2 linked regions of the Acidicapsa ligni genome follow. The protein of the gene in region 2 binds, or shares a complex with, the protein of the main gene of each other region. Links are inferred from orthologs where the notes say so. Each region holds a gene or a part of one and is shown on either strand. Other genes may lie near its edges. The genes, in order: OHL19_RS00265 and uvrB.

The links.
Region 1: the proteins of uvrB (region 2) and OHL19_RS00265 are in contact, whole or in part, in a crystal structure (PDB 7EGT), measured with the Thermus thermophilus proteins. The link is inferred for Acidicapsa ligni from one-to-one orthologs. Residues at the interface, in WP_096411307.1 of Thermus thermophilus: Glu23, Leu25, Arg26, Asp27, Gly28, Glu29, Arg30, Phe31, Arg55, Glu326, Asp327, Phe328, Glu379, Ser382, Gln383, His398, Gly400, Arg401; in WP_096412145.1 of Thermus thermophilus: His654, Arg656, Phe657, Gln666, Asp668, Glu669, Lys680, Arg681, Leu682, Ser683, Lys685, Tyr686, Ala687.

What each region holds. Positions count from the first base shown.
Region 1 is NZ_JAGSYG010000001.1:49,933-60,582, reverse strand. The notes cover bases 2,192-5,649. They hold OHL19_RS00265 (ATP-dependent helicase), read left to right. Parts: upstream 2,192-2,578; coding sequence 2,579-5,449; downstream 5,450-5,649. Other genes in these bases: OHL19_RS00260 (hypothetical protein), read left to right, coding at 5,557-5,649; OHL19_RS00270 (DUF971 domain-containing protein), read left to right, coding at 2,192-2,377. Also shown: OHL19_RS00285 (ATP-binding cassette domain-containing protein), read left to right, coding at 1-43; OHL19_RS00280 (FKBP-type peptidyl-prolyl cis-trans isomerase), read right to left, coding at 105-914; OHL19_RS00275 (sulfite exporter TauE/SafE family protein), read left to right, coding at 1,027-1,887; more of OHL19_RS00270, read left to right, coding at 1,937-2,191; more of OHL19_RS00260, read left to right, coding at 5,650-5,715; OHL19_RS00255 (amino acid permease), read left to right, coding at 5,904-7,415; add (adenosine deaminase), read left to right, coding at 7,421-8,449; OHL19_RS00245 (hypothetical protein), read left to right, coding at 8,574-8,789; OHL19_RS00240 (GDSL-type esterase/lipase family protein), read left to right, coding at 8,892-9,362; thrS (threonine--tRNA ligase), read right to left, coding at 9,429-10,650. UniProt on the Escherichia coli protein: A helicase with DNA-dependent ATPase activity. Unwinds DNA duplexes with 3'-5' polarity. Translocates on single-stranded DNA with 3'-5' polarity. Initiates unwinding more efficiently from a nicked substrate than double-stranded DNA.
Region 2 is NZ_JAGSYG010000003.1:789,754-799,860, reverse strand. The notes cover bases 3,275-6,189. They hold uvrB (excinuclease ABC subunit UvrB), read right to left. Parts: upstream 5,771-6,189; coding sequence 3,779-5,770; downstream 3,275-3,778. Other genes in these bases: OHL19_RS13600 (DUF1569 domain-containing protein), read left to right, coding at 6,188-6,189; OHL19_RS13610 (response regulator), read right to left, coding at 3,275-3,444. In the rest of the region: OHL19_RS13625 (heme lyase CcmF/NrfE family subunit), read right to left, coding at 1-472; OHL19_RS13620 (hypothetical protein), read right to left, coding at 940-2,136; OHL19_RS13615 (ribosomal maturation YjgA family protein), read left to right, coding at 2,558-3,007; more of OHL19_RS13610, read right to left, coding at 3,064-3,274; more of OHL19_RS13600, read left to right, coding at 6,190-6,661; OHL19_RS13595 (pyrrolo-quinoline quinone), read right to left, coding at 6,688-8,625; OHL19_RS13590 (hypothetical protein), read left to right, coding at 8,987-9,757; OHL19_RS13585 (site-2 protease family protein), read left to right, coding at 9,781-10,107. UniProt on the Escherichia coli protein: The UvrABC repair system catalyzes the recognition and processing of DNA lesions. A damage recognition complex composed of 2 UvrA and 2 UvrB subunits scans DNA for abnormalities.

The sequences.
Region 1 (10,650 bases), on a different replicon or contig from region 2:
GACACCCGAGTTAGCAGGAAATGAGTTATGGGGCAGCCGCTAAAATCAGCAACTGCCCCATAACTTATCCAAAAATTTAAGCTGCCAAAAATCGCGAGTAACAGTTAGTTAGGCTGAGCCGGATTGGCGGGCTTATCCGCGGGTGCTGGTGTGGATGCGGGTGCCGATACGGGCGGAGTTGCCGGTGCCGGTGCAGGCGCGGTTGAAGAAGGCTGAGCCGGGTCTGCCGGTTTTGCCGGTGCACCCGTCGTCGGCGGAGTGGATGGTGAAGGAGCAGTCTGAGGTGCGCCTGGCTGCATACCGGGCCGCCTCGGCATCGGATGTCCGCCGGGCATCATTGGCTGCGTAGGCATATCGTCTACCGCCACCAGCTCCACATCAAAAATCAGATCGGACTTGGCCGGAATCACAGGCGGCCTGCCGATTGTTCCGTATGCGAGCTGGTAGGGAATAAACAAGCGGCGCTTGCCGCCGATCTTCATACCCTCAAAGCCCTGATCCCAGCCGGGAATGACCCGCCCGCGCCCCTGTGGAAACTGGATTGGCGCCGCGCCTGGATGATCCAAGGAGGAATCGAACTTCTTGCCATCGGCAGCAAGCCAGCCGGTGTAAGCGACCTTGTAAAGCTTGTTGGGTTCAGCCAAAGCGCCGGTACCGATTTTGATCTCCTGGTAGCGCAGGGCAAAGGCAGACCGAACCAACCCGTGAACCGGCTGAATTCCCGGCGGCAGCTTAATGCCCCCCGCTGTCCGGGTGCCCGCAGTAGAGCTCTTTACCGCAGAGCTTCCAGTCGCAGATTTGTGTACTGTGCCCGCAGTTGCAGGCTTTGCCGTGCTCTTGGGAGCAGGAGTTGTAGGGGTTTGAGCGGCGGCAAGAGCAGCCGTCAGTGCGAACAGCACAAAGGTTCGTTTCATAGATGCTTCAGACACTCCAAAATTGGGACTCCTCGGGAGTGTAACAGGCTCATTGGAGGCAACGTGTAAATCAGAATAACGGTGCTATGGTCGATCGTTACAATGGAGTTGGATGTCTTTGATTTTCATCGCGAATTCCGTTGCATGGCATTGGATCGAGTTACGCTCGATCGACTGGCATCTCCCGTGGCTGATCGTTGCTTCCTTCCTTGCGGGAACGCTGAACGCTGTCGCCGGGGGAGGCTCATTCCTCAGTTTTCCTGCCATGTTGTCGGTCGGTTTAGGTCCCATTCAAGCCAATGCCACCAACACGGTAGCTCTCTGGCCGGGACAACTCACTTCGATAGCCGGCTACTGGAATGATGTTAAGAAGCACTCAAAACTCGCAGTGCGGATGTCGGTTGCGGGATTAGTCGGCGGTTCTGCCGGCGCAATCGTACTGCTGAATACTCCTGCGACAACCTTTCTTCATCTCGTGCCGTGGTTGCTGCTGGTGGCTGCGCTTATCTTCGCAGCGAGCGGGCCTGTTATGAACTGGCTGAAGAGGCGTGCCACGCTTCGAGGCCAAAATCTGGACCAAAATTTGGACCAGCAGGCTGCGTCGGACGAGCCTCGTGGGCTTTGGCTGTTGATTGGCGCAACAACTATCGTCTGCTTCTACGTCGGCTACTTCGGCGCGGGCGCGGGATTTCTGATCATTTCGTTGCTGTCGCTTTTCGGCTTTCAGGACATGAACGAGATGAACGCCATGAAAGTCGTGTCCACCACGATGGCCAATGGAATGGCCTGCATCTTGTTTGTCTTCAGCGGTAAAGTCGAGTGGCGCTATTGCCTCGCTGCAATGGTCACCTGCGCTATCGGCGGCTATCTTTCTGCCCGTATTTCGCAGCGTATGAACCCACGTTTTCTCCGCGGGCTTGTCGTTTTCATCGGGTTGGGAATGGCGGCTTATTTCTTCTGGAGAAATCACTGATCCTCACGCAGGCCATCCCTGCTTTGTTCCGTTAAGGCAAAATAAAGATATGAGTCACGAAGGAATTCGTTTTTTATCCAGGGAAGAACAAGAGCGGCTGGATCGCGAAGAGCGGCGGGCTGCCGCGCTTTCGCGTGATGCGTTGACGCCCGCCAAGGTGCGTGTGTTGAAGACCGAAGGCACCGGCATGGAAATCGATTGGGCCGACGGACACACCAGCCATTGGAGCTTTCAGTGGCTGCGTAATGCATGTCCTTGTGCGAGCTGTGTAGAAGACCGAAAAAATCTTGGACTGGAGCCAGGCCAGGCCAGGCCCAAACCGGCCCAGGTATTGCAAATGTTCGAAGCCCCGGCGCGCCCCGCAAGCGCCCATGCCGTGGGCCGTTATGCCATTCAGTTCAACTGGCAGGATGGCCACAGCAGCGGCATCTACTCCTGGGATTTTCTCCGCCGAAATTGCCAGTGCCCGGTTTGCAAAGGAACCAGCTAATCCCTAAAGGGTTAACGAATCCAGGACATGACGCGAAGGCCCATCGAACCAGAAGTTCTCGACCTGAATATCCGGTCCTGAATATCCGAACCAGAACATCCGGCATCTTCCGTTTATTTAGCAGGCAAGCAGTCAACGGACATGCAAGGGCACAGCAACGGTACACTGGTATAGGACACATTCCCGCCGGGTACTACTGCTTTGCAGCTTCAAATAGACCAACTGAATCCTGAACAGCGTGCCGCCGTCGAAACCGTAGATGGCCCGGTGCTGATTCTGGCTGGAGCTGGGTCGGGCAAGACGCGCGTGATCACCTACCGCATCGCTTACCTGATCCAGGAGAAGGGTGCCGCTCCGGACTCGATCCTTGCTGTGACCTTTACCAACAAGGCTTCAAAGGAGATGGGTGAGCGCATTGACAAGCTGCTCGGCCACGGAGCGTTAACCAAGCCGACGATTGCGACCTTCCACTCGCTCTGCGTCAGGATTCTGCGGCGCGATATAGAAGCCCTGCGCATCAACGGCGAGGGCCTGACGCGCACTTTCGCCATTTATGACGAAAATGATCAGCAGTCGATCGTCAAGGCGATCATGAAGCGCATGGGGCTGGATACGAAGCAGCTTACGCCGCGCACCGTACTCGGTCGGATTTCGTGGGCCAAAAGCCACATGATCGATCCGCAGGAGTACTACCTCGGTTCCACCGACCCGGGCAGCGAGCGCATCGCGCATATCTACGAGAGCTATCGCAAGGAGATGCAGAAGAACAACGCGTTGGACTTCGACGATCTGCTGCTTGAAACAGTGCGTCTGCTGAAGTCTTCGAGCGAAGTTCGCGAACGCTACCAGCGTCGCTACAAATACCTTCTGGTGGACGAATATCAGGATACGAATCGTCCGCAATATGAGTTGATGAAGATGCTCGCGGGTGAGCGCAAAAATGTGTGCGCCGTTGGCGATGAGGACCAGAGCATCTATAGCTGGCGCGGCGCCGACATTCGCAACATCCTGGAGTTTGAGCAGGATTTTCCCAATGCGAAGATCATTCGCCTGGAGCAGAATTATCGGTCCACGCAGGTGATTCTTGAAGCCGCAGGCGCCGTGGTAGCAAACAACGCTCAGCGCAAGGGCAAGACTCTCTGGACCGAACGCGACGGCGGAGCGATGGTTGGTTATTACGAAGCTCCCGATGGCGAGAACGAAGCGCTTTTTATTGCCGACAGGATCAACAAATATCTGCGCGAGGCGGGTTCGGATACGACGCCTGGCAGGGAAGTTCCAAAATGCGCGGTGCTGTATCGCACCAATTCGCAATCACGTCTCGTTGAGGAAGCGCTGCGCCGTTACGCGATCAAATACACCATGGTCGGCGGCTTCAGCTTTTATGAGCGCGCGGAAATCCGCGACCTGCTGAGTTATCTCAAACTGGTGCAGAATCCGCATGATTCGGTTGCCCTGCAGCGGGTGGTCAATGTCCCGACACGGGGCATTGGCAAGACGACTCTGGAGACGCTGGAGCGGCTGGCGCTCGAAACAGGAATCTCGACGTGGGATGCAATTGGCCATGCAATCAAGAACCAGCTTGTTCCTGCAAGAGCATGCGTTGCGCTTGAGGGATTTCGCCGCCTGATTACCGACGCGCGCGCGATTCTGGATCCCGATTTTGCGGGCAAATTAGCCGAAGATCTGGCTGGTGCTGGAGATATCGCTGAGGCCGAGCCTGAGGCAGCGGTGGATGCGGATTTCTCGTTTGGAGAGAACACCAGCTTCGACTTTGGCGAGGCGGACGGCGGCGAAGGTACTAATTTTGATTTCGGTGCCGAGGGCGAAGTAGAACCTGCTGGAGAGAGTTCCGCAGCGCCTGCCTTCGATCTGGCCATGCTCTCGCCGTTCAGCAAGAGCAATGAGGATAAGCAGGCCGCCATCTCTGCCCGCCGCACTGCGGAAAGGCGAGCCGCAGCAGCTACATCCGGCGGTACTGCGAGTTACTTTGATTCAGCCAATGACGCGGCCTTTCGCAAGCCGGGCGATCGGGGAACTCTGCCGGAGCTGATTCGCTTCATCATCGATCGCAGCGGGTATATTCGCGTGCTTGAGCAGGAGGGTTCGCCCGAAGCTGTGAGCCGAATAGAAAACCTGAAGGAACTGGCCAACGCGGCGCAGGATGCGGAAGAGCGTGGCGAGACGCTGAGCGACTTCCTCGATCACGCGGCCCTGGTTTCAGATACGGACAAGTTCAATGAAGACTCGCGCGTCACGCTGATGAGCCTGCACGCGGCCAAGGGGCTGGAGTTTCCGCTCGTCTTTCTCACCGGACTTGAAGAGGGATTGTTCCCGCATTCCCGCACGCTGACCGATCCCAATGGTCTGGAAGAGGAGCGAAGGCTTTGCTATGTCGGCATGACCCGCGCAATGGATACGCTGGTCATTACGCGGGCGCAGTATCGTCGACGCTACGGCAATGACGCGCCAGAGGCCAGCACGCCGTCACGCTTTCTGGAAGAGATTCCAGGGCGGCTGATCGAGAATCTTGGGCGTCCTTTTGGGGGCGAGAGCTCGCGTAGCGGATACGGATCGGGCTATCGCAGCGGTTATGGCGGCGGCGGCAGCAATAGCGATTTTGAAAGCGGCCACTACAGTTACGAAGACGAAGACCAGAGCGGCAGCGCCTCCGGGACTGCTCCCGGTCGTGCGCCTGCAGGCAAATATGGCCACCTCAAGGCGACGCCTTATCCGCCTAATAAGCCCACAGTCTGGCCGCCGCAGCGTAAGCCCGCTGCAACCACTGGAAGCAAATCTTCGGAAAAAGAGCCGGATTCTATCGACAATATCGCCCAGTTTTTTGGTGGGCGAGCAGGCGGCAGCAGCTTTTCCAAGCCTAAACTGGAGGTTCCAGAGGTCTCCGGAGCGGCTGGTTTGAAGAAGGGAAGTCGGGTTCGCCATGGAAAATATGGCGAAGGAACCGTAATTCTCCGCGAAGGAGACGGAGAAGATGCGAAACTGACAGTACACTTTGCTCGATTTGGGGTAAAGAAGCTGATCGAGAAGTTCGCGCAACTGGAGAAGCTATAGCCCTTTGCGCGGTGCAGGCGTCGCCGAAAAGTCTCCGGTGAACCCGGATTGGCCGCACTCGAACAGATTCAGAACCCCAGGAAATTCAAAAAAAGAAAAGAGAGAACATGGCAAACACAAAGGCAGTAGAAGACGTCCTCGAACGGAAAAAGATCAAGCGGGCTGCACGTAAGAAGGCCGCTCCCAAGGCACCCCGCACCGGCGCACGCGGCGAAAACAAGCAGAAGCTCAAGAAAGCAGCACGCGGACAGGCTAAGCGGAAGTAGTCGGCTAGTTGGTAGTGGGTTTCCAGAGCGGTTATGGAAACCCACCGTCTCCTCACTCGATTGGTTTATATTTCGGGCGAACTACAAGCTATGTTTACTTGTGCACGGTTGCATCTTAAGATGAACTTCAGGGCTGAGGAGCGTTCCCCCTGGCAAGCCAACTGCTTTCCCGCAAGTCCATCGACAAGCTGATTAAGGATTCCGAGAATCCTGAAAACTGCCTCAAAAAGACCCTCGGCCCCTGGTCGCTGACCGCGCTTGGGATCGGTGCTGTGATCGGTTCGGGGATTTTTACGGTCATAGGGACCGCTATCTCCGGCAGCAAGGCCAGTGTCGCCGATTGGTCCAAAATACCCGTCGCGGATTTTCTTTTGCACCACTCCGCACTGGGCGGTCGGCCCGGCGCAGGCCCTGCTATCGCCATTTCGCTGATTCTCGTCGCCTTCGTCTGCGGGCTGACGGGCCTTTGCTACGCTGAACTCGCCTCCATGATTCCCATCGCCGGCTCCGCTTACACCTATGCGTATGCGACGCTGGGGGAACTCGTCGCGTGGATCATCGGCTGGGATCTGATCCTGGAGTATGCCGGGTCAAACATGACGGTCAGTGTTGGCTTTGCCGCGCACGTAGTGGACCTGCTGGACTGGTTCGGCCTCCATCCCTCCGCGCGGTGGATCTCACCGGCCTATCTCTCCGACGGACTGACGGATCTGCAAGGCAACACCCTCTACAATCCCGGCTGGCATTTTGGCTTCAACATTCCCGCCTTCCTGGTGGTGCTGCTGCTTACCGTGCTGCTGGTGCGGGGAATTCAGGAGTCGGCGAAAGCAAACAACGCAATGGTGCTCATCAAGATTGGGGCCATTCTCGTCTTTGTGTTTGCCGCGCTCGGCTACATTCATCCCGGCAACTGGCATCCCTACGCTCCCCACGGCGTCTCGGGAATTCTTACCGGCGGCTCCATTATCTTTTTCACCTACATCGGTTTTGATTCGGTTTCGACTGCCGCAGAGGAATGCAAGCAACCCCAGCGCGATCTGCCGATTGGAATCATCACAACGCTGATTGTCTGTACCGTGCTGTACCTGGCGGTGGCAATCTGCCTTACCGGGCTGGTTCCCTGGCAGTCCATGGTGGACGATGCCGCCCCAGTAGTGAACGCTCTCAAGAAGCTTTCGCATCTCCCCGGCGGGCATCCGCTGCATTGGATTCGGCTGGTCGTGCTGATCGGCGCACTCATGGGCATGATTTCGTCGCTGTTGGTGTATCAGCTCGGGCAATCACGCGTCTGGTTTTCAATGTCTCGCGACGGTCTATTGCCCAGGATCTTCAGCCGTGTCCATCCGGTCTTTCGTACGCCATCCTTCTCGACGTGGGTCGCCGGATTTCTCGTAGCCATCCCGTCGGGGCTTTTCGATATCGAACTGCTGGCCGACCTCTCGAACATCGGTACTCTCTTCGCTTTCATGCTGGTGTCCATCGGCGTGCTGGTGCTTCGTTATCGCGAGCCTGAGCGCCGACGTGGCTTCCGTGTACCGGGTGGTCCGGTTATCCCGGTACTGAGCATTTTCTTCTGCATCTTGCTAATGTGCGGCCTGCCCATCATCACCTGGTTCCGATTCTTTATCTGGCTTGTCATCGGATTGGGAATCTATTTCTTCTACAGCCGTCACCGCTCAGAGTTCGCCAAGGTACGCTAGTCGATATGACGTACGATCTTCAGGACTTCATCCAAAAGCTGCCCAAGGCAGAACTGCATCTGCATCTGGAAGGCACGATTGAGCCAGCCACGCTGGTGAAGCTGAGCCAGCGCACCGACGCCGAGCCAATGACGCTCGAAGACGCGGAAGCTCTGTATCAATACACCGACTTTTCTGGCTTCCTTCTGGCCTTCAAAGCGGTCACCCGGCGGCTTCGCGGTGCGGACGAGTACGAGCTGGCCGCCTACCGCATGATCGAGCAGCTTGCCGTGCAGGGCGTCGTCCACGCGGAGGTATATATCTCGGTCGGGGTGGTTTATTTCTGGCGCAAAGAAGAGGATGCAGCCGATCCGCAACTCTTCGAGAAGATCTTCGCCGGCCTGGAACGTGCCCGCGAACGTGGCGAGCGTGACTTCGGTGTCACCCTTTATTGGATCTTCGACGCAGTTCGCCACTTCAGCGTGCCTGAGGCAGAGCGGGTCTTCCGTCTCGCGGCGAAGATGCGCCAGCAGTACCCTTCGATCATTGGAATCGGCCTCGGAGGCGACGAGCGCGTCGCGGCTTCGGAGCCCTTCCGTGCGATGTACGCGGAGGCAGCGGCAAGCGGTCTGCGCCTGACCAACCATGCAGGCGAAACGACCGGCCCCGAGGCCATCTGGGAGGCTCTCTCGATCGGCTCAGAGCGGCTGGGACACGCGCTGTCGGCCATCCGCGATCCAGAGCTCATTGCCGAGCTGCGAAGGCGCCAGACGCCGCTGGAACTCAATCCCAGCTCGAATATGCGTACCGGCGTCTGCCCATCGTTTTCGGAGCATCCTTTGCGCGCATATCTGGACGCGGGCCTGATGGTTACGCTCAACTCCGACGATCCGGCCTTCTTCGGCTCTTCGGTCGAAAATGAGTATCGTCTGGCGTATGAAATCCAGGGATTCACCCGCGAAGAACTAAAGCAGCTCGCCGCAAATTCCTTTCAGTCGAGCTTTTTGCCCGCCGAAGCGAAGCAGCGCTGGCTCTCCCGGATTGCCCAGCTATAGTGCCCAGCAATAGCTCCCCTGGGAACACCTTCAGTACACCGAAATGGAGCAGTATCCCGCTGGACAGTCGTAGGTTGATGTGCGTTATCATTTGAGTTATCAATAGCAGGGAGGGCATGTTCCCATGCCAGAGAAAGAAGTAGAAGACCTCACCGTATCCAACAGCCACGCCGCATTGCGCGCCATCGGGTGGGTGTCGGTCGGATTAGGCATCGCCGCAGTCAGCCTGTTTGTCGGCCGTGAGTTGCGCAATCGCTACAAGTTCAATCATCGTACCCCGTACGACTTCTATACCAACGCCGGTTCGCATGCTACTACTGAATTTGGCATGGGGATATAGTCATACTTGCGATCGCGGGCCGCATGGTGCGCAGTGCTGTTTCTTGCCGTGGGATTCACTGGATGTTCCAGTGGCTCTCAGGCAAATTCCAGGATCGCCTTCATGGGCGACTCAATTACATTTCGGTGGTGGCTACCGCGAACTAATCTTGGGGTTTCGGGCAATACCACTGCTATGATGGCCGTCCGATTTCCTGAGCAGGTTCTCGGCCATGACTATAAAGCACTCGTGATCTTAGGCGGTACGAACGATGTTCTTCGTTCAACTGGCCCAATTGACAGCGAAGCTGCGACTGCCATCACCAATATAGGATCGATGGCTTCTCAGGCGGAAAAACAAGGCATGGATGTTGTGCTCTGCCTCATTCCGCCGATTCAAGGTATGGACTCTGAAGTAGTAGTGATGAATCAGGCAATCGCGAATTTTGCCAAAGAGCATCAATATAAACTCGTCGATTACTACACACCGTTGATCGGGCACCCCGACTACTTTGTAGACGGAGTTCACCCAACCCTTACCGGATATTTTGTAATGCAGGCGGCTTTAGCCAGGGCTATTCCTGTGAACGATTGAAAAGAGGACTCAACCCAATGAGTCCTCCCTTCAATCGTTCAACTGCGGATTTTTTCTTACGGTTCTTTACAAGTCCATCGACCGCGTTTTGATCAGCTCTTCGCACTTCGCGACAAACTCCACCACGCCAATTGACCCCTGATCGCCCTTGCCGCGAGTGCGCACACTCACCGCATGAGCCTCCGCTTCCTTGTCGCCCATGATCAGTACATACGGAGTCTTCTGGTTGGCGAAGTCGCGAATCTTGCCGTTCATCTTCTCATTGCGATCGTCGATTTCGACACGTAGCCCTACCGCTTCCAGCTCAGCCTTTACCTGGCGTGCGTACTCGTGATGGCGTTCGCTGATCGGCACCAGGCCAACCTGCACCGGCGCAAGCCACAACGGAAACGCCCCGGCATAATGCTCAATCAGCACGCCAAAGAAGCGCTCCACCGAGCCATACAGCGCACGATGAACCATCACTGGCTGATGCTTTTCGCCATCCTCGCCAACGTATTCGAGTTCAAAACGTGCCGGAAGATTGAAGTCGAACTGTACCGTCGATAGCTGCCACAAGCGCCCGAGAACATCCACCAGTTTGAAGTCGATCTTCGGCCCGTAAAAAGCCGCTTCGCCCTTGATCGTCTTGAACGGAATGTTCCTGCGATTCAGCGCGCTTTCCAGCGAACTGATTGCCAGTTGCCAGTGATCGTCGCTGCCCGCATAGTGCGCACGATCGCTCGGATCCCATGTGGAAAGCTCAACCTTGAATTCAGCAAAGCCAAAGGTCTTGAGCACCGCATCGGCAAAGTCGATACAGGCAACAACCTCGTCCTCGATCTGGCCCGGAGTGCAGAAGATATGCGCATCATCCTGCGTAAAGCCACGTACACGCAACAGTCCATGCATCGTGCCTGAGCGCTCGTAGCGATACACATTGCCCAGTTCGGCGAGGCGAACCGGTAGATCGCGATAGCTCTTGGGAGAGTTCTTGTAGATCAGAATGTGGCCGGGGCAGTTCATCGGCTTGAGCCGGTACTCGGCGTCGTCCAGCTCCATCGGCGTATACATGTTGCCCGAGTAGAAACCCTCATGCCCGCTGATCTTCCATAGCTCACGGCGCATGACATGCGGTGTATAGACCAGCGAATAGCCACGGCGTATGCACTCATCGCGCATCCAGTCCTCCATGATCTTGCGAATCATGGCTCCCTTTGGATGCCAGAAGATCAGGCCGGCTCCTGCAACTTCCTGGATACTGAATAGATCCAGTTGCTTGCCTAGCAGGCGATGGTCACGGCGCGCA
Region 2 (10,107 bases):
GCACCCCGGAAAATGGCGGCGCAGCAAAGTTCAGCAGCAGAAGAAAGAAGACCTGCACCCCGGCCAGAATCGTCCCCGCATAAGCATGCAGCTTCACATCCGAGTGATGCCGCACCCGCAGCACAAACCCATAGATCGCCAGCAGCGAAGCCCAGAGCAGGAGCGAACCCTCCTGCCCACTCCACAACGCAGCAAACTTGTAAGCCGCAGGCAAAGCACGGTTCGAGTGCTCGACAATGTACTCAATCGTAAAGTCGTTGTGAAACACCGACCAAACGAGCGCAAACGCCGCCGCCATTATCGCAAAAAAACCAGCAATACCAGCCCGCCGAGCCGTCTCCGCCAGTCGCTCCGGCGCAATTCGTGCCCGCCCGCCAACCGCCAGCAACCGCAGCGCAACCCCACCAGCCACCAGGTTATAAGCAGCCAGCACCAACGCAATTAGAAGAGCAAACGCCCCAAATGCCGCCATAAGAAATCCATAACCCCACGCAATCTACTACGATTGTCGCACCAGCACCAGCACCAGACAAAACCCAACAAAAAGTAAACAGTGGCCCAACTTGCATACAGCATAGAAGTTCAGAACTTTGCTCCTGTCCCAAGCTCCTGCCGTCGCCCTTGCTTTTGCCCTTGCATTTGCATTTGCCGTTGCAGTTCTGTCTGTCATTCCCGAAGGGAATCTGCTTCTCCCACTCCCAACAGAAGCACAATTCCCCAAATCCGACCCACCACAAAAAAGTAGCTCAACCCTGATACTAAGCAAAGAAAAGCCCCTTGCATTCCACCCAAAGATGGACAGGAGCATACCGAGTACGTGGTTGACAGATCAGATCAGCGTTTTAGGACAACGTCGTTTTCAGGAATAACAAATAAGGAAGCATCAACTTCCGAGAAACTTCAAGCAGGCATATAGTCCAATTGCAAATCTGAAAACGCTCAGTCCAATTGTCTCGGGAACCATCCACTCTCATGCTTGTATGGGCCAACAGTCGTATGTGGACCGAGAGACTCAGGAATTTGGAGGGCCTGGCTTTGGTTCTTTCTCTGATCTTCGACTTCGACTGCAAACGTGGGCATCACAGTCGCAGACTCAGTCGCCGTCAGGTAAGACTTGCTGGCGAGAGTTGCCGCGAGTTTTTGGAATGGTTCCTCATGGAGGGTGATCATGACTGACAAGGAAGCGAGAAAGCTCGCCCGACCGGTATAGCGAAGCGTGTCGTGCTGATAGGTGCCAGGGCCGGGATCACCGGGTAAGAGGCTGGCCTCTTGTCGCGCCAACAAGACCTTCTGCACGCTCGTAAAACCTGGCAGAGTGGAGCAAGAACTGTTGCTGAGTGCACGGCGCCCAGTGATGGCGGGCTCTCCGGGAATGAGGATTCCTTCTGCCGGTCCTTGGCTGTTCCAGTGCTGTTCGACAACATAGGTATAGGGCTGGGGCCAGCCCGGGGCTGCTACAAGCCCAAAGGAATCTCCGCACGTTCCGCTGGAAAACGGTCCATTGTCTTTCTGGTCATCATCGGTCACGCTGATCTTCAGGATGACGGTAGCCTCGTTGAGAAGAGTGGCAGTGAAGCCCGGCGGAGGGTGCAGTGCGAGGATGGCAGCGGCCATGTGGATCATCTGCAGGTGGGCGATGCGGTGCCAATCATAAGGTTGGTCCGATTTATCCCGGGTCTCATAGATATCGGCTGCACATTGCGAGCGCTCAGGCTCTGGCATAGTTGCGAGGAGCGTGAGGGCCTGGGCTGGAAAGTCCGGTACGACCGCGACAACAGCTTCGCAGGAAACCTCTCCATGGAGTTGGATTATCGAGTCAAGAACAGCCTGCATAGAATCCAGATATTGTTTCTGTTCAGGAGTTCTGGGTATGTAGTTGCCACGCGCGTCATACTCATGGCGTGGGACAGACTCATAGTTTTCCGCGAGGGCCGCCAAGACAGGCAGCTCATCCTTATCACCGGACTTTGCGGCAAAGGTTGCGCCCCAGGCGACCATACGTGGATCCCCGTCACGCAGCCAGAGGTTGATCTCATGATTTGTCGCTTGGCTTGGAACGATCTGGGAATGAGCAACAACGGACACCACCGAGAAGATTGTCAGACCGTAGATGTAGGCGTTCCCGTTGATTCTCATGTCCACTTTTCCTGCAGAAGAACCTAATGCTGAGAGGTTCTGAAACAAAGACGTATGAAGAGTCAGATAAGTAACAAGAAACACGCCTCTCGTCTGCAATCCACATGCCCTTGTCTTTCTGTCTACAATCCCCGTAGAGAATCTGCCGTTAGCCGTTGCCTTTCTAGCTGTCATTCCCGAAGGGAATCTGCTGTTAGCCTTTGTCGTTGCCCTTGCAGTTCTGTTTGTCATTCCGAAGGGAATCTCCTTCCCCTACTCCGAACAAAAAAAACAATTATCCCAACCTGACCCACCACACCAAATTCCATATCGCGAGAAGCTCCCCAACAAGCCCGCATCTAAAAACACCACCAGGAAACCGCTATGATCGTTCAATCGAAACAAAATATAGAAAGGTAACCTGCACTGTCGCAAACAACATATGCCTACGAATAGAGACGGCCGCACCCATAGAAGCATCTACCTCATCCTGGCCGTCCTCACCATCCTGGTCGGCCTGTTTCTGCGCCTCGTCCCACTCGGCTTCCCGTTTTTAATCGTCAGATACGGAGGCTCCGTCCTCTGGGCCACCATGCTCTACCTGCTCTTCGCCACCATCCAGCCAAAGCGAACGCCGTTGACCCTCGCGATCCTCGCCTCGATCCTCGCCGCCCTCGTCGAACTCTCGCGCCTCTATCACTCTCCCGGCCTTGACGCCTTTCGCCTCACCCTCGCCGGAGCACTGCTCCTCGGCCGCGTCTTCACCCCCTGGCATTTCCTCGCCTACTGGGCAGCAATCGCCATAACCGCCATCGTGGATCAAGCAGCCCGGCTCACCGCCCGAGCAGCAAACTCACGATTGTCGAGAGGTAGATCGAAAAGAAGAAAATAAAAAACGAGCAATCAATCTGCTCGTCGTCACAATCTATCGAATTTGCAGAAACATATTTAAGCGGACTGCTTCTCCACCCGCTGCAATATCTGGTTTACCACCGGCCAAAGCTCATCCGGCGAATTTGCCTGTGAATGCGTTACACCGGAAATTCCCTCATACTGCGATTCCACATTTCCCACCGAACTCAACACCAGCACCGCAACCCTCGGCATCCGCATCCGCAACTCTGCCACAAACTCAGGCCCCGAAATCCCAGCCGTCGTATGCCCGGTAATAATCAGCGAAAGTTTCTGCGTTTGCGAGGGCACTTCGATATAACAGAGCGCCTCAGCCGCATCCGAAGTCCGCGCCACACCTGCGCCACCACGCTCCAGAATTGATTTCCGCAGAGACGCACGAAGCGGATTGTCATCTACAAGTAAAATTGTCCCCATATGTCCCGATAACCGGATGAAACGTAATAATCGAATTCCTCTGGTGTTTACCATTAAATAAATTAGATGTCCCGATCCGATAAGCAGTTGCTTCAGTAATCACAACCGTAATAGACCGCAAAGAAGCTTTATACCAACCTTAAGATGCCCTTCTCGTTCGCAAAGATGCCCGTATTCCAACAATTTAGGGAAATTGTTCTCCCTTTCACCTGGAGCAGCGACACAATTCCCAAAACAAAAGAAAATTCGGGCGTCCCATCCTTTCACGCTTTTTGCGAAGGATGGGAGTAACCACTCCCATTCCAGAACTCGCCTCACCCCCAGCCCGAAAACACTACCCGAAAAGAAACTCCTTGGCCCGCAAATCCTTGATCGTATCCCGCAGCCGAGCCGCCTTCTCAAACTCGAACTTCTTCGCGGCCTCCCGCATCTCCACTTCCATCTTCGCCAGGTGTTTGTCCAACTCAACCTGAGAAGCAAACTCCGGCATCCCTTCCGCCGCCTCTTCCAGCGGATCGCCATACTCCGCCTTCAAAATCGACGCCAGCGAATTGTCCATCTTGCTCAACACCGACGTTGGCACAATCCCATGCTCCTCGTTATAAGCTCGCTGAATCTCCCGTCTTCGATCCGTCTCATCAATCGCCCGCCGCATCGAATCCGTCATCTTGTCCGCGTACAGAATCGCTCGCCCCTCGACATTTCTCGCCGCACGTCCAATCGTCTGAATCAGCGCTCCGGTCGAGCGCAAAAAACCTTCCTTATCCGCATCCAGAATCGCCACCAGCGAAACCTCCGGCAGATCCAATCCCTCGCGCAACAGATTGATCCCCACCAGCACGTCGTATTCGCCTTTGCGCAGCCCCGCCAAAATCTTGATCCGCTCCAGCGTCTCAATCTCCGAATGCATATACCGGCAGCGCACCCCAACCTCTGTGTAATACCCCGCCAGGTCCTCAGACATCCGCTTGGTCAGCGTCGTCACCAGCACCCGCTCATTGCGCTTTGCCCGGTCGCGAATCTCGCCCAACAGATCGTCAATCTGCCCCTTCACCGGCCTGATCTCAATCTCCGGATCAACCAACCCCGTAGGCCGAATCACCTGTTCCACCACCACGCCCGCAGCCTTCGTCAACTCAAACGGGCCCGGCGTCGCCGAAACATAAATCGTCTGGTGAATCCGGTTCTCAAACTCATCGAACTTCAGCGGCCTGTTATCCATCGCCGACGGCAATCGAAACCCATAATCCACCAGGTTCGCCTTCCGGCTTCGATCCCCATGCCACATCCCATGCACCTGCGGAATCGTCACATGCGACTCATCCACAAACAGCAGAAAGTCCCTCGGAAAATAATCCAGCAGCGTCGGCGGAGCCTCACCCGGCAGCCGCCCGCTAAAGTGCCGCGAATAATTCTCAATCCCATGGCAGTAACCCATGCTCTTGATCATCTCCAGGTCAAACCGCACCCGCTGATGAATCCGCTGCGCCTCCACCATGCGCCCCTGCTTCTCCAACTCCGCTTCCCAATCCGTCAGCTCCGCCACGATCGTTTCAATCGCCTGCGCCTTGCGCTCCGGCTGCACAACATAGTGGCTCTTGGGATAAATCGGTAGCCGCGCATACTTCTGTTTCACTGTGCCAAACAGCGGATCTATCTGCGATAGCGATTCAATCTCATCGCCGAATAACTCAATCCGAAAAGCATTCTCATCATAAGTAGGGAAGACCTCGATAACATCGCCCCGCACCCGGAAAGTGCCTCTGCGAAAGTCCGCATCGTTCCGTTCGTAAAGTATCTCCACCAGCCGCCGTACAATATCGTTGCGATGAATCCGCTGCCCCTTCTCCAGCAGCAGCAACATGCCGTAATAAGCCTCAGGAGAGCCCAAACCATAGATACAGCTAACCGAACTGACAATAACGCAATCTCGCCGTTCAAATAGCGACCGCGTAGCTGAAAGCCGTAACTTGTCTAACTCCTCATTGATCGTAGCTTCCTTCTCGATATATAAGTCCCCCGCAGGGATGTAAGCTTCCGGCTGATAGTAATCGTAATAACTGACAAAATACTCAACCGCATTGCCCGGAAAGAACTGCTTGAACTCGTTATATAACTGCGCCGCCAGCGTCTTGTTATGCGCCAATATCAGCGCCGGACGGTTCAACTCCTCAATGACCTTGGCCATCGTAAAAGTCTTGCCTGAACCAGTCACACCCAGCAGCACCTGGTGCTTCTCCCCAGCCGCCAAACCCTGCACTAGTTCATCGATAGCCCGAGGTTGATCTCCCTTAGGCTGATAAGGCGTAACCAACTGAAAGTCCATAAAATTAAGTATACAAGCAAGGCGAAAATAAGGCGAAATAAAGCCTCTGCAGGATTGGCCACAATCGACTTCTGATCATGGTCATTGCCATTCCCCAGCAAAACTTGATCAATGCGGCAGCCACACCGTGCAGAGAATTATCCCCCAACCGCGCATAATCAATGAAAGCCCCGTCAGAACCAATCAAAAGCCGAAATACCAGGCAGACACGTCTGTCTGACATGCCCATCGCACCCAGAAAAAGGATGCCTGAGTTATCAGGGCAACAGGTATAGCAAGGGGCATCCTTAGGGACACCGGCAAACAGCTACATAGCCCCCCTGGGGTAGGTCAAATTCTTTAAGGTAAGCCCCAAAGCCATCGCGTCACTCAGGATGGCATGATTTTCGCGAATAGAAATCAGCTTCCCCGCAGACCATGCCGATCAGTAAACTGTGGCGCATGAAAAGCCTCTATGATTCCTCGGCAGCAGAAGAAATCAAGCATCGCCTCGCAGCCATAACTCCAACTAGCGAACGTCTCTGGGGCAAAATGAACGCAGCCCAGATGCTCGCACATTGCTGCTTAAATTTGGAAACCGCCTGCGGCGATAACGTCCAGCCAAGAAGTTTCATCGGCAAACTCATCGGCCCACTCTTCAAGTCCGAATTCTCAAGAGACAAGCTGTGGCGAAAGAATTCTCCAACCGTCCCGGCCTACATCATCAGCGAGGAACGCGATCTCAATGCAGAACGCGAACGCCTCCTCCTCCTGATAGACCGCTTTCAAAAAGGAGGCCCCGTAGCCTGCACACAAGCGCCCCACGCTTTCTTTGGCAAGCTCTCAGTCGAAGAGTGGGGCAAAGGCATGTATAAACACCTCGACCACCACCTGCGGCAGTTTAACCTCTAACAACGAGCTGGAGATGTCGCCTCAAATCAGTCGGTCGTGACTCCGTAAACATCCAACTCCCCGGGAGTACTGGTTGTGCTGTCTACACCACCCGCGTTGTTGCCACGAGTCCCCACATAAACATGCCCATTGGCAATAGTCGGTACCGTAAATTTGACAGCATTGCCCGCCGCATCCGTACTGGTTGTAGAACTGTTCCACAACTCCGTACCAAGGTTTGTAGCATCATAGGCATGAAGCACTGCAGGCCCACAGGATTTCGATTGGCTCGTGCAGTAGCTATTGCTGTTCAAAGCCCAAACGATTCCATTCGAAGCTCCTGATGCCGAAACCGATGGTGTAGCGCCAGGGAACCCATAGGTGTTGGAGGACCTGGTACTCGCCGACGGATTGAGAAGATTGGCGAATGGATCAAATGCATAAGCTACCATTGAGCCATTGAGCGGAGCCACATAGTACGTGTTATTCCAGAAAGCTCCAGTGGAGAAAATTCCGCTGCCAACGCTGATAACCTGCCTGGCATTCGTGTCCCCAAGCCCCCCCATCGAATCGCCATTCAGAAGATACAACGAACCATCTTTTCCTCCGCCGATTACCAGGTGTCTCAAGGCTCCTGAAGCTACATTCACCAACACCGCCGAACCACCCGATCCAAAGTCAGCGTCATTCGTTTCATCACTCTCCTGATCCGTAGGAGTGAAATAGGAAGAAACCGTCAATCCATTCGATATCTTGAGGAAGGAGTCGCCATAATCGTTATTCGGCATACTGGTGCTGGTTGCATCAAACCCGCCATTCCCCGAGATCAGATAAAGGTTATTGTTCGCGTCTGCTGAAGGCGCACCACCACTCATCCAGATGCCACCCTGCGTTACGTTCGGGTCTATATTCAAAATACTTGCGACCGTCAGATCGGATGCCTTGTATCCGACTAACCATCCATAGAAAGGATTCGCGTCTTCGTGCGCAGCCCAGGCAACGTATACAACTCCATTAACGAGCGCGAGACCAGGCCGTTGGTTTTCCTGTTTCGCATTAAACGTCACAGTTGACCCGCCATCCCCTGTGCCTGGAAAAGTGATATTAGCTCCAATATCGACTGGCCCACTGAATTTCTCGCTACCTGTCGTAATGTCGATCGCGTGCATGCGTTGATAAAAAAGAGTTGAGGCAGAATTCATCGATTTAGAGACCACGTAAAGTGTGCCCGTGGATGGATCGATCACAGGTGTTCCAGTTACGCCGACCTCCGGAGCGATATCCCCGTTCCCTTGTCCCAGCAAGGTCGAATTCACAGCAGTTTCCCCACTGCTCCCACCATGGTTCGTATCAACCAGGCTAGCCATCCAAAGTTGTTGACACGGGCTGGCGTCCGCATCAAAGGCATACACGCTATCGTGCTGTGTAGCGACGAAGGCCACATTATGCTTCGCGTTGCCGATAGTAAGGTTAGCAACCCACAACGGCTGTGTATAGACGGCGCCATCTACAGGGCATGAGAACAATTTTCCGAAGGAGGAGGAAGCCACCGTCGTTGTCGTCAGCGCATATTCCTGGCTGTTGACACCATCTCGCGCCAGATCATTATGGTAGGTGTAAACGCCGCCCAGATCCGTAACGTATACGGTCATGGCAGCAGTCTGCGAGGGAGTCTTTACATTGGCAGCGGTCACAGTGTAAATGCCAGCCTTGGCGGGCGCCGTATAAGTGACCATTTTGCCCGTCATACTCGTGTCCGCAGAAAGGCCGCCCCCGGTCGCTGTCCATGTCACGCCCGATAGATCTTTCGTAGTCGCAGCAATTGAATAGCTCTGTGACACCGTCAGCGCGGCGCGTGTCGAAGAGACAGAAATCTGAGCCGGTGCGGCTAGAGGGAAAGTGGGATTCAACGAACCACAACCGTTGAGGCAGAGAACCACGCCAACGGCCAGAAGACAAGAGAGAGAACTCGCGGCAATTTTCATGTTTATTGGTTAAATCTTCGCTAATTGTACATTCAATTGTTAGGATCATGTGCTAAAGAAATAGGGAAGTTGCAGCACAAAAAAGACAAACGTCCCCTATGCGACAAGGGCAAAATCACATCTGCATCAGAGGACATAATTCTCAGGAAAATTAGACGAAACTACATCTGATCAGATGACATAATTTAGGAAAATTATCAGAGGCCCGTCCTTGCAACTCACGAAGGGTTTAAGCAGGTGGTGATTCGAGCTACCCAGCTTTCCCATCAGGGCCTCGTCATGGCGCCATTCTTTGTTTGCTGTGCCTGCCTGCATGAATGCATTGCAGCCACTCAACCGAACTGCTACCCTGAGCAAAATCATGTTTGAAACCAATGACACCGCCCCAGAGTTCACCTCCGTCGTGACCCCGCCACCCGCGGCCCCAACGGACGCTCCGCAATTTGCCACTGCCGAATACGCCCACATTCCCGGCACGGAGCATTGCCGCATCTGCGGCAACCTGGTCTCAGGTGAGTATTACCGCATCAACAGCCAGATGGCCTGCGCCACCTGCGCTCATCAAGTTCAGGCGGCCAGCCCGATCGATAGCCATGCGGCCTACGTACGCGGTCTTCTTCTCGGCATAGGAGCAGCCATCGTAGGACTGATCGCATACGCCACGTTCACCATCGCCACCGGCTGGTATCTGGGTTACATCGCTCTTGGCGTAGGTTGGTTCGTTGCCAAGGCCATATCAAAAGGCTCGAACGGCATCGGAGGCAGGCGCTTCCAGATCACTGCCGTCCTGCTCACGTATGCAGCAATCTCCATGGCCGCTGTGCCCATCGGCATCTCGTACGCCATCAAACATAAGACTCCAACCGCAGCAAAAAGCGCCTCCGAAAATTCCTTGCCTGGAGACGCACAGTCAAACCACATCTCCCAGGCCCCGAAACATCCCATCAATTGGGCAAGCGCGATCGCCCAACTCGCGCTCGTGGGTCTTGCCTCACCTTTCATGGAATTGGCGAACCCCTTTCACGGAGTCATAGGCCTGTTCATTCTCTTCATCGGACTCCGCATAGCCCGGACGATGACGGCCGCAAAGCCCCTCTATGTCGATGGACCCTACAGCATGACCGTCGCATAACGATAGAATTGATATAGATCATCGTGTCGACCATTACCCACGCAATCCTTCGCAACTGTCCGAACTGCAACGCTGACCTTCCACTGGAGGCGCTTGCCTGCCCGCAGTGTCATGCACTTATCCACAGCGTGCGCCTCGAACAGCTCTCCAAAGATGCCCGCGCCCTCGAAGCTCGCAATCTTATCCCGCAAGCCCGCGAGCTGTGGGAATACTCGCTCACCCTGCTTCCGCATGATTCTCGTCAGGCTGAGTGGGTTCGCCAGCATCTCGGCGCCATTAACCCGACACCTAATGCATTATCAGAATCAACAGGGCCATCAGGATCAGCAGGAGCATCAGGGCGATCAGAG